Regions from separate parts of the Paenibacillus sp. J22P51 genome, predicted to be linked through region 1. Evidence: riboswitches for the same ligand, from Rfam matches in the RefSeq annotation. Region 1 holds a riboswitch; each other region holds the start of a gene.
What was found. Region 1 has a riboswitch for cyclic di-GMP ahead of AC58QC_RS02850 (hypothetical protein). Riboswitches for the same ligand answer to the same signal wherever they lie in the genome.
Positions count from the first base shown of each region.

Region 1 (3,132 bases):
GGCGCGAGCAATATCCGAAGATTACTATCAAGCCAGACATTAAGATCAATATTCTAAACACCGGCGTATTGGACTAACAACTTAAGTATCACCACGTACCCGTATCTGCCTCTGCGTAGCTCAACCTAAGCAAACAAAATCCCTCATAAGTACCACTCATCTCTCTGCCGTTCATTCGCAGTCAGACCGAGCACTTTGAGGGATTTATTGTTTCCAAATTACATAAATTAACAGCGCCCACAAGGGAATAGACAGTAGAACGCTCCAGAGGCACCCTTTGGCCATAGCTAGCTTGGGTTCCTCTTCTGTCCGCTGGAACCGGCCATTATTCCACAATTTCCACCAACTCCAACGGCAACTCATCGGGATCGGCGAAAAACGTGTAACGATTTCCCGTGATTGGATCAATTCGCACGGGCTCAACCACGATACCCTTACTTTCTAGTTCTTGTACACTTTGCTCCATGTCAGCAACAACAAAGGCCAAATGACGTAAGCCACGCGCTTCAGGCTGATTGACACGTAATGGCGGATTCGGAAATGAAAACAATTCAATTTCTTGATCCGTTTGACCAATGCGCAAATCCAATTTATACGAGTCTCTTTCGGTGCGATACGTTTCCTGAATGACAGTGAGTCCAAGTAAATCAACATAGAAATGCTTAGAACGCTCGTAATTCGAACAAATAATCGCAACGTGATGAATCTGCTTTAGTTCCATTCGATGACACCTCCTACAAAGAAAAACCGCATGCTGGGCTGCTCCCATCCTGCGGCTTATCTTCTTATTTTATCCTGCTGCTTGCATCGTTTCAACAATTTTGTTTAGAACTTCATCCGCTTGCGCATATTCCACTTGGCAAGTTCCTGCGGCGTGGTGCCCGCCTCCACCATTTTGGAGCATAAGATCGCCAATGTTCGTTTGTGCTGTACGATTGCCATAGAAATCAGAACGTGTGATCAATCTCATGCTATGCATCTCCCTATATATAGCCCTAAAGAACTAAAGATGGAGATATTATGTCAGATAGTGTCGATTGGCAGCAATGAGAAAATCACTAACCAAGGCCTTTTAATTATTTCCGAAGGTAAAAAAAAGAGCAATTCACCTAGATAGGTTGAACCGCTCTCAATTTGGATGATAAACATTGGAAAAGTCTTGTTAAAAAGCCTTCGATTTGTGCCATTGGGGGCATTTTCACAGAAAGCTTAACTTCGCCTTTCCAGTAGAAAATGAGAATACTATTGTTTCTTCCGTGAAACATTTCGACATCCCAACACGCTTCGTTTAGTGCATATTCTTCACGGTTTATCATGAGCTTAGGACCATCCGTGGATGGCACCAAACGTGCAACATGGTTGCCGCATAATGAAGTTGCTTTCTGTTCCTCATTCAATTGATTGTCCGATTTCATGCCGCTAGGGCCTCCTTAGTGCAATTTGTTCAATTTTGTTTCGCTATGACAGAGAAAAAACCCCACTGTAGTGAACCGACTAGAGGGGTTCTAAAGTGAATTTCCCAATCGTTCGGCGGCTGGCTGGCTGCTTGTCCTTTGCAGGAGAAGTAAGCCCCTGTAGCTTTGCGTCACTGGCTTTCGCCAGCTTTGCCTTTGTCGAGATGACGTGCAGGATCTGTGTAGTTGTTGATGATTAAACGGTATATCCTATACTCTCAAGAATAAGGGATGATGATTTGAAATCGAATAGTGCGGAGGAACTATTTTTACGAAATCCATCAAAAAGTTTGCATTTTCGACGAAATTTTCACCATATTTTGACGTTTTGTGCCTTTCCAATAGAAAATAGATCCAACTAACGATAAAATGGCGATGATGAGGAACAACGTAGTACCCCCATAGGAGACTAGCAAAAAGCCGCCAATCCACGGTCCCATAAAGTGACCAATGTTCGTTAACGTTTGAGCACCGTAATAGGATCCTCGCATTTGTTCAGGCGCCAGCTTATCAATCAGCATATTCGCTGCAGGATAATTCAGAATTTCACCGAACGTGAAGATCCCCATCGAAATAATGAGCCATATAAGCGAGTGCGAGAAAGCGAAGCCAATATCCCCTAATGCAAACATCAAATTTCCAACAACAATGGCTGTTAATGGTGAATACTTCTCCGCCCATTTCCCCAGCGGAATCTGCATGGCGATGACGACAATGGCATTGGCGCTCATGAGAATCGCAAACATTTTGCCCCCGTCGGCAAAATCCCTCTGAAGATACTGTGACAAAGTCACCATAACTTGAGAATATCCGATAGCTCCGATAATTCCACCGATAATGTACAAACGGAAGGTCATATCCTTACGAATAACGTCCCATGCCGAACGGAAAGTAACGATCGCTTTCTTCTCGCCTTCGATTTTTTTAATGCCGAACTTAATGAGAAGAGCGTAGAGTGTCACTCCATAGATTAAATAAATAATCCCGGTTAGCAGGAATGGCAGGGCTCCGTTCATCGTAGCAAAAAATGCTCCCAGCAAGGGTCCTACAGCTACACCCACGTTAATCGCCATGTACCGAAGTGAAAATACCTGACGCCTCTTGGACAGCTCTGTTAGATCTGCCATTAAGGCTTGCGACACAGGCTCATAGAACGAGCGGCAAAGTCCATTCAACATATTAAGCAGCATAAATAGGACGGGTAACTTCACTACTCCGAAGCCGAGGAATACGAATCCCCACCCGAAGAGTGCCGCGAGCATAATTACGCGACGTCCAAAACGGTCTGACAAGGTGCCTCCGACAAACCCGCCGAATGTACCAGCTAGAGCCCCCATGCCAATGACGATCCCAATGAGCCCTGGGCTCATGTTCGAGTGCTTAGCCAAATAGATCGCTAGGAAAGGTAAACTCATGGAGGACGCTGCCCGAGCCATGACCGTACCTAAGAGTAGCGTATGTACGATAGGATGATAGGATTGTAAAAAATAACGTATACGATTCATAGTCGATGACTCCTCTCGCAGATAAACGAATTACCCTATGGTTAATTAATAGACACCGAATTCCAATTATACACGAAATGGAGGAAACGTGTCGTAATTTCGAACTGGGAACTTTCCCTTATTAACTATCCCTGCGCTCAGATGGTATTTATTGGGTGAAGGTTTTATAATGG
Region 1 is NZ_JCAUAZ010000001.1:760,559-763,690, forward strand. It holds gene AC58QC_RS02835 (Ger(x)C family spore germination protein) at 1-77, shown strand, start outside; gene gloA2 (SMU1112c/YaeR family gloxylase I-like metalloprotein) at 326-721, opposite strand; gene AC58QC_RS02845 (hypothetical protein) at 791-970, opposite strand; gene AC58QC_RS02850 (hypothetical protein) at 1,110-1,415, opposite strand; cyclic di-GMP riboswitch class I at 1,527-1,619, opposite strand; gene AC58QC_RS02855 (MDR family MFS transporter) at 1,736-2,959, opposite strand.

Region 2 (3,132 bases), on a different contig from region 1:
TTTATGAGTCATATGCAGCATCAAATTCAATAATATTGCAGTCCACATCAAGAATATATATTTGGGCAAACCCTGCAACACTTTGAGGTCTAGCTTCGTATGGAATGCCAGATTCTTCAAGCCATTGTATTGTGTTTTTGTAGCTTTTAACCCAAACAGCAAAATGACCATCAACAGAATCAATTCCACTTCTACGTAATGTTTCAGCTTCTGGATGTTCTAATAGATGAAGCTGCTGTTTCCCAATTGCATACCATATACCTTTGGATTTAAAAGGTGGACGTTCGATTTCTTGTAATTTAAGAACCTCTGAATAAAATCCCCTAGCTTTTTCTAAGTCTCTCACAGCTATACTTACATGATGTATACATTCAAATTCGATCATATGTTTAGCTCCTTTTTTTAAATAATCTCTCACCCAACCGCCCATCCCAATAATGCGGGGAACCATAACGTCACTCACCTGACATAACTCCAATGGTAATTTTTACTATATTAAATTCTTTTGTAGTTATATGCAACATTTTTTTTATTAGGTTTGAATCAAAAAAAAATTTCAAGAAAAAAGGGCGCTTTTCAGCGTCCCTTTAGCCTATAATTCGGAAATGCCGCTTGGCATACTGCCTGTGCGTTGAAGGCTACGAATCTGAGAAGTTGTTATCCGGAATCCAACTAGAATAAACGACGAGGTTACATTGTTAAAGTTGAAAGCTCGTAAGTCTGAAATGTTCTGGCTGCCACGGAAAATCCGAAAATTCCCTGTAAAGTTGCGCCCTGAAAACAGTACTAACGTAACTTGACTAGGAAAAAAAACATTTCTTAGCCGAAAACTGGAGATGATGTTGTTAAAACCGAATAATCCCAGATTTGAAACTGCCACGCCTCTTCTAAATGTTAGACTTCTTCCAGTAAAGTTAAAACCCGAGAAAAAAGTAACTCTAACATTTCGATTAAATATTAATCCCATCCCTATCACCCTCTTGATCACAAGATAGTAACAGTATATGAATTGGCTATTATATTGGCTTGGACTTATGTTATTAAAACGTTAATAATCGCTTCCTCTAAATATAGGACTTTATTACTAGTAATAGAGGTGTTATAATTTTTAGTAACATGATATTAGTTCTTCTGTACGATAAGGGCAAAACTAATGAAAATTAGTGACGCAAAGCTAAAGGGGCTAAGGCGAGATATTTCGCTACGCTTGCCAGTTACCGAACCCAGGGAGAGAGATACAATCCCCTTTGTTCTTTATAAGGGGATATTTTTATGTTCATAGATAATAACGGGAAATAAGCCCACACATTGGAGTGAAATTTAAATGGCAAGACTAATGATTGCAGATGATTCTATGTTTATGCGATTAATGATAAAGAACATCTTAACAGAATTAGGTCATGAAATTATTGCTGAAGCATCGAATGGACTTGAGGCAGTATCTATGTTTCTTCAACATTCCCCAGATCTTGTTACGTTGGATATTACAATGCCACAGATGGACGGTATTACTGCTTTAAAGGAAATTAAAAAATACGCAAGTGATTCAAAGATAATCATGGTATCAGCGATGGGGCAACAATCTTTTGTTATTGAGGCTATTTCCTTAGGTGCTAACGATTTTATTGTGAAGCCTTTTGATAAAGACAGGATAGCAGATGCAGTACAAAAGTTACTAACTTTATGAGGTCGACAAAAAGGATACTTTAGTTATACTGACATCTAACATACGGTTCACCGCGCTGTCTGTAACGGCAAAATTTAGGGCCATCCTTTGCGGGATGACCCTTTCTTGTAAGACTAAACTATCTGTTTCACTTTGTATTAATCGATAACCTTAAACCACAATGAAGATTGGTCCTTAGGGTCTCCATTGTAATTAATCAATATCTCTTCACCCGCTTTAATATCTTTATAGGCATAGAAGTCCATGGTTAAATTATTTTTATTCGATAAATATCTCCCATTTGGTGAAAAAGAGTGATTATATAAAACACCGTATCCTAGAACTATAGCTTTATCCTCTCCCCAACGGAAAACATAGTTTTTGAGAATGCTTTCCCTCATTTCTTCCCATTCGTCTTTGGAGACAACAATAATCGGAGCTGACTCAATTAAGTCACCTTTTTTAAAATTTTCGGTTGCAAAAACTCCTCTACCATATTTCCCTGTATTTTTCATTTCAATTTTTTTCAGCGTACTCCCTCCTTTATGCAAGATCCTTTAGATGCTTTCGAAGATAGCCGTTGCGTTTTTCAATGAAGCGTAGGATTAATTCCGGCTCACTATTAAATAGCGCAATGGATTCCTTTTTAAATGGATCCAAAGAAATATAGGGGTTTAATTGCTTATGGAGATTTGTCACCATAGGTTCTATAGCTTTAACCGTAAATTTCGTTTCTAAAACTTCTTCCATCATACGACGGTATTGCTGCCTTATTTCCATTACATCCAAAAGGCGTGCAGTGAGTGTATTATAGCCTTCAATTGGAACAGCAAAATATTCCATTATTTCACCATTCCAATTTCGTCCCCAAGTTGCATCATAATCCCAAGGGATCATCTGATATAATCCCGTCTCTTCATTTCGAAATAAAGAATAGTTATGAATAAACCCATCGTAGTTTTGGGTACAAACTGCTCCGCATAACCACAATAAATAATTGTTGATATCCATATCCTTTTTTATCGCTTCACCAAATTGGTCTCGGTTAATTGTATTTATTTTCATAATAAACCTTTCTAAATCTTGATTATCCTTCTCACTACCCATTTTTTGAAAATATCCAGATAGGAGTGAAGGTTTTGGATTTTGCTTCGGTGTTAATAAAGAAAAATTTGCATGGTAGATCGTGGCATAATAAATAGGACCTTGCGGTAGTTCTCTTTTTCGTAAAAAAAATTCATCCACTGATTCAAGTTCTAGATAAATCCCCTTTTTTTCCCCATTCAATTCTAAAAATACATGCTTACTATTTGGAGCAATACATCCAATGCTCTGGAAAAAATCAAAAGAAAGCTTGTTGCGTAATAAGGATGGATCTCGGTATTCCGCATTTAAGTGTATCTCACGCCCAGCAAATTCTTCTTTATATGACCTAAAGTCGATGCTATAGGATTTTTTTCGAAATT
Region 2 is NZ_JCAUAZ010000006.1:274,220-277,351, forward strand. It holds gene AC58QC_RS15915 (VOC family protein) at 2-385, opposite strand; cyclic di-GMP riboswitch class I at 1,134-1,222, shown strand; gene AC58QC_RS15920 (response regulator) at 1,325-1,687, shown strand; gene AC58QC_RS15925 (SET domain-containing protein) at 1,825-2,181, opposite strand; gene AC58QC_RS15930 (CotH kinase family protein) at 2,210-3,132, opposite strand, start outside.
Region 2: linked by a shared signal. The riboswitch ahead of AC58QC_RS15920 (response regulator) and the one ahead of AC58QC_RS02850 (hypothetical protein) in region 1 are both predicted to bind cyclic di-GMP.

Region 3 (3,132 bases), on a different contig from region 1:
GGTCCTTTTTCTAAAATATTCATGGGCATCGTCGTCGCGATTAATAGCTCTGTCATTGCTCCGTATTTACGAGACTTCGATGCTAAATTACTCGGGTTGGCAGCATTTGTGCTCATCGTAGCCTCACTGGGCTACATGATCGGTTGGCTTGTCGCTAGGCTGTTCCGTTGGGAACAAGATGTCGTGGTCGCCCTTACTTTTAACAGTGGTATGCGTAATATTAGTGCGGGCGCGGTACTCGCTGTAGCTTATTTCCCGCCACCCGTTGCGATTCCTGTCGTGCTTGGCATGCTGTTCCAGCAATCGCTTGCTTCCCTCTTCGGCTTTCTGCTGAATCGGAAATATGCGTTGAAAAGCGATACACCCTGCTTAAAAGTTAATAGCGTTAAACAGATGTAAATGGATTGTCGAACTCTAGGTTTGGGAGAATGACTGCTCTGTCGTCTTCATAATGTCATTTAATTTATCACTCAGACCACCTAGCAACTCCGCCAGCTGCGACGTTTTGCAAATGAGCTGATCCTGCTGGTCCGTCCGTTTACTTACGGATTTCACGTTCATCGCTAGCTGTGTAGATAGATGCGAAATTTCCTCCATTGTCACGCTGAATTGCTGTGTACTTGCGGACACATGCTGGGATGCCCCTTGAATATCACGCATTTGTAAGGCAATAGAATGAACGGCTTTTAAAATATGTTCAAAAGCACGACCCGCAGCAACGACAGCATCGTTACCATGTTCGAAGGTCACAATCACACGATCCATAGAATCGATAGATGCCTGATTATTGGATTGAACATCCTGAATGAGATCCGCGATCTGTTTGGCAGAGGTACTCGTTTGTTCAGCAAGTTTACGGACCTCACTGGCAACGATCGTGAAGCCTTTCCCGTGCTCTCCTGCGCGAGCAGCCTCGATGGCTGCATTCAGGGCAAGCAGGTTCGTACGCGAGGCGATATCTGTAATCAAGTTAACAATTTGATTAATTTCTTCGGAGCGTTCACCCAGCACTTTCACCTTTTCGGCTGTCGTGTGAATTGTGCTATTCATCGATTGCATTTGATGAACAGCCAATTGGATCAATTCATTGCCTTTCTCAGCTTCCTGTGCAGCCTGGTTAGAGATTTCAGAGACATTCGACGAGTTCTCTGCGATGAGGGAAGTATCTTTTAACATTTCGGTAACGGCATTTCTGCTGACTTCCACCCCTTGTTCTTGATTGATCGCCGCTTGCTCCACCTTGTTCATGGTTTGAACGACTTCTGAGGTTAAGCGATTCAGTTCGGAGGACTGTGTTGACAGTCCATTTGAATTCATCCGTACTTCCTGCGACGTATCGGAGAGACGTTCAATAATGTCTTTGACGGTTTGCTGCAGTTTATCGTTTTGGGCTAATTCGAAGGCTTGCGTGTTTTTGCGATTCGAGACGATTTGGTAAATAACTGCACCGATAAATAGAATCACGAACACCAAGTGGATGGCAACCATTGAAAACGCATAGACTTTTACCCCATACACCAGCTCTGGAAAGAATAAATATCCCAATAGATGCTGCGCTGCAAATAACACGGTACTGAGCAATAGCAGCTTAATGTTGTCATAGTACATAAGAATGGCCAGCACCATGAAGATCGAAAAGTGGTACTCAACCATGCCTTTCCCCCCGGCAATAATTGAGAAACTGCTAAAGGTAAGTGACAAAGCGTGAAGGAATGGTATCCAAGCATGATCTTTATGTAATCCATACAAAATAACACTCAGACTGACAAGCGCAATGGGCAACCAAAATAGCCATTGAAGTAGGACAGAAGCAGTGGGAGAAAGTATAACCATTGCGTCATGGTCCATGGACCCATGAATAAAGCTCGATAAGCCATGTACCAGTAAAGCCAAGATCAATGTTCCGATGACAATGAATTGCATGACACGTTTTTTTGCTTTCACGACAAGCTTCCCCCTAGAAAATGTTAATGATAAAAGAAAAAGGACCATCCCGAATGAAGGATGCTCCCATCTAACTCGGTAACCTGTCAACCGTAGCATACATTATGGATGCTTTAGGCCATGGCTTTGCGTCTCAGCGTTTCCAACTGATTTGCCTTTTCTATTAGGTTAATATTCAAAATAAGAACCATTCATTCGTCCATCTACTACTTCAGACACCCGACTAAAGGCACAATTCCTATTGCTAATTATAGGTAGCAAGCCCACATGTGTACATAGCGATTTTTGTAAGATTTTGTCGATTAGCGAAAATTATTGACCACATGTGAAAAAGACTGCTCAACGATTCGCTGGCAGCCTACATAGAGCCTATTTACTTCTTAAGACGATTAAACAATACATAGGAGTAGATGACTGGAGTTAAGGAACTGATTGCTATTGCTGCTATGAAGACGATGATCGCGACGGAGGTCATTAAGAACGCAGCGATAAAAGATACAACTCCGCCAATCAACATAAGCGGACCGCCCAAACGATGCGTTTTTCTCCAAACTTCTTCATTGGCGAGTGTCCACGGCGTCCGAATGCCAAACGTATAATTGGGCTTCACCTGCGTCAAAAAGTTCCCCATAACGGCAAACAACACGCCTAGCGAAATCATGGTGATTTTCTGAAAATCCAAGCTGTAGCCCAAATTAAAGCAAATGACCGCCCAACCTACGACAGCTAAAAGGATGGTAACCCCGAACCGCGTCACCTCAAAAGCCGCAGGAAATTTCTCGAAATTCGCTTTCTTCGGATCGATGGATCTCATCACCCGCATGAATAGCGGCAGCAAACCCAGTAACACCAGCATGAGAAGCAACATTTCTTTGCTCATCGTTCCGTTCACTTCATTATTCATGTCAAAATGGCTCGCCATCGTGTCCGGAAGACGATTATACAGAACCAAGCCCCCTATCGCTGGGGAAAGGCTAATCACAACTAATAAAATCTCCCTCCATTTCTTCATAACTGTTCCTCCTCATCTTTTTTGTTAAGGATGTTAAACATCCATCCAATGACGTCTTCAACAACGGTAGTATGCAAGGTATACATAATATGTTGTCCCTGACGTTCATCAAGTACAAGTCCCGCCTGTTTAAGCAGGTTCAAATGATGCGATATGCTCGGCTTACTAATCTTGAA
Region 3 is NZ_JCAUAZ010000010.1:189,617-192,748, reverse strand. It holds gene AC58QC_RS21100 (bile acid:sodium symporter family protein) at 1-399, shown strand, start outside; gene AC58QC_RS21095 (methyl-accepting chemotaxis protein) at 415-1,944, opposite strand; cyclic di-GMP riboswitch class I at 2,019-2,110, opposite strand; gene AC58QC_RS21090 (SdpI family protein) at 2,318-2,956, opposite strand; gene AC58QC_RS21085 (autorepressor SdpR family transcription factor) at 2,953-3,132, opposite strand, start outside.
Region 3: linked by a shared signal. The riboswitch ahead of AC58QC_RS21095 (methyl-accepting chemotaxis protein) and the one ahead of AC58QC_RS02850 (hypothetical protein) in region 1 are both predicted to bind cyclic di-GMP.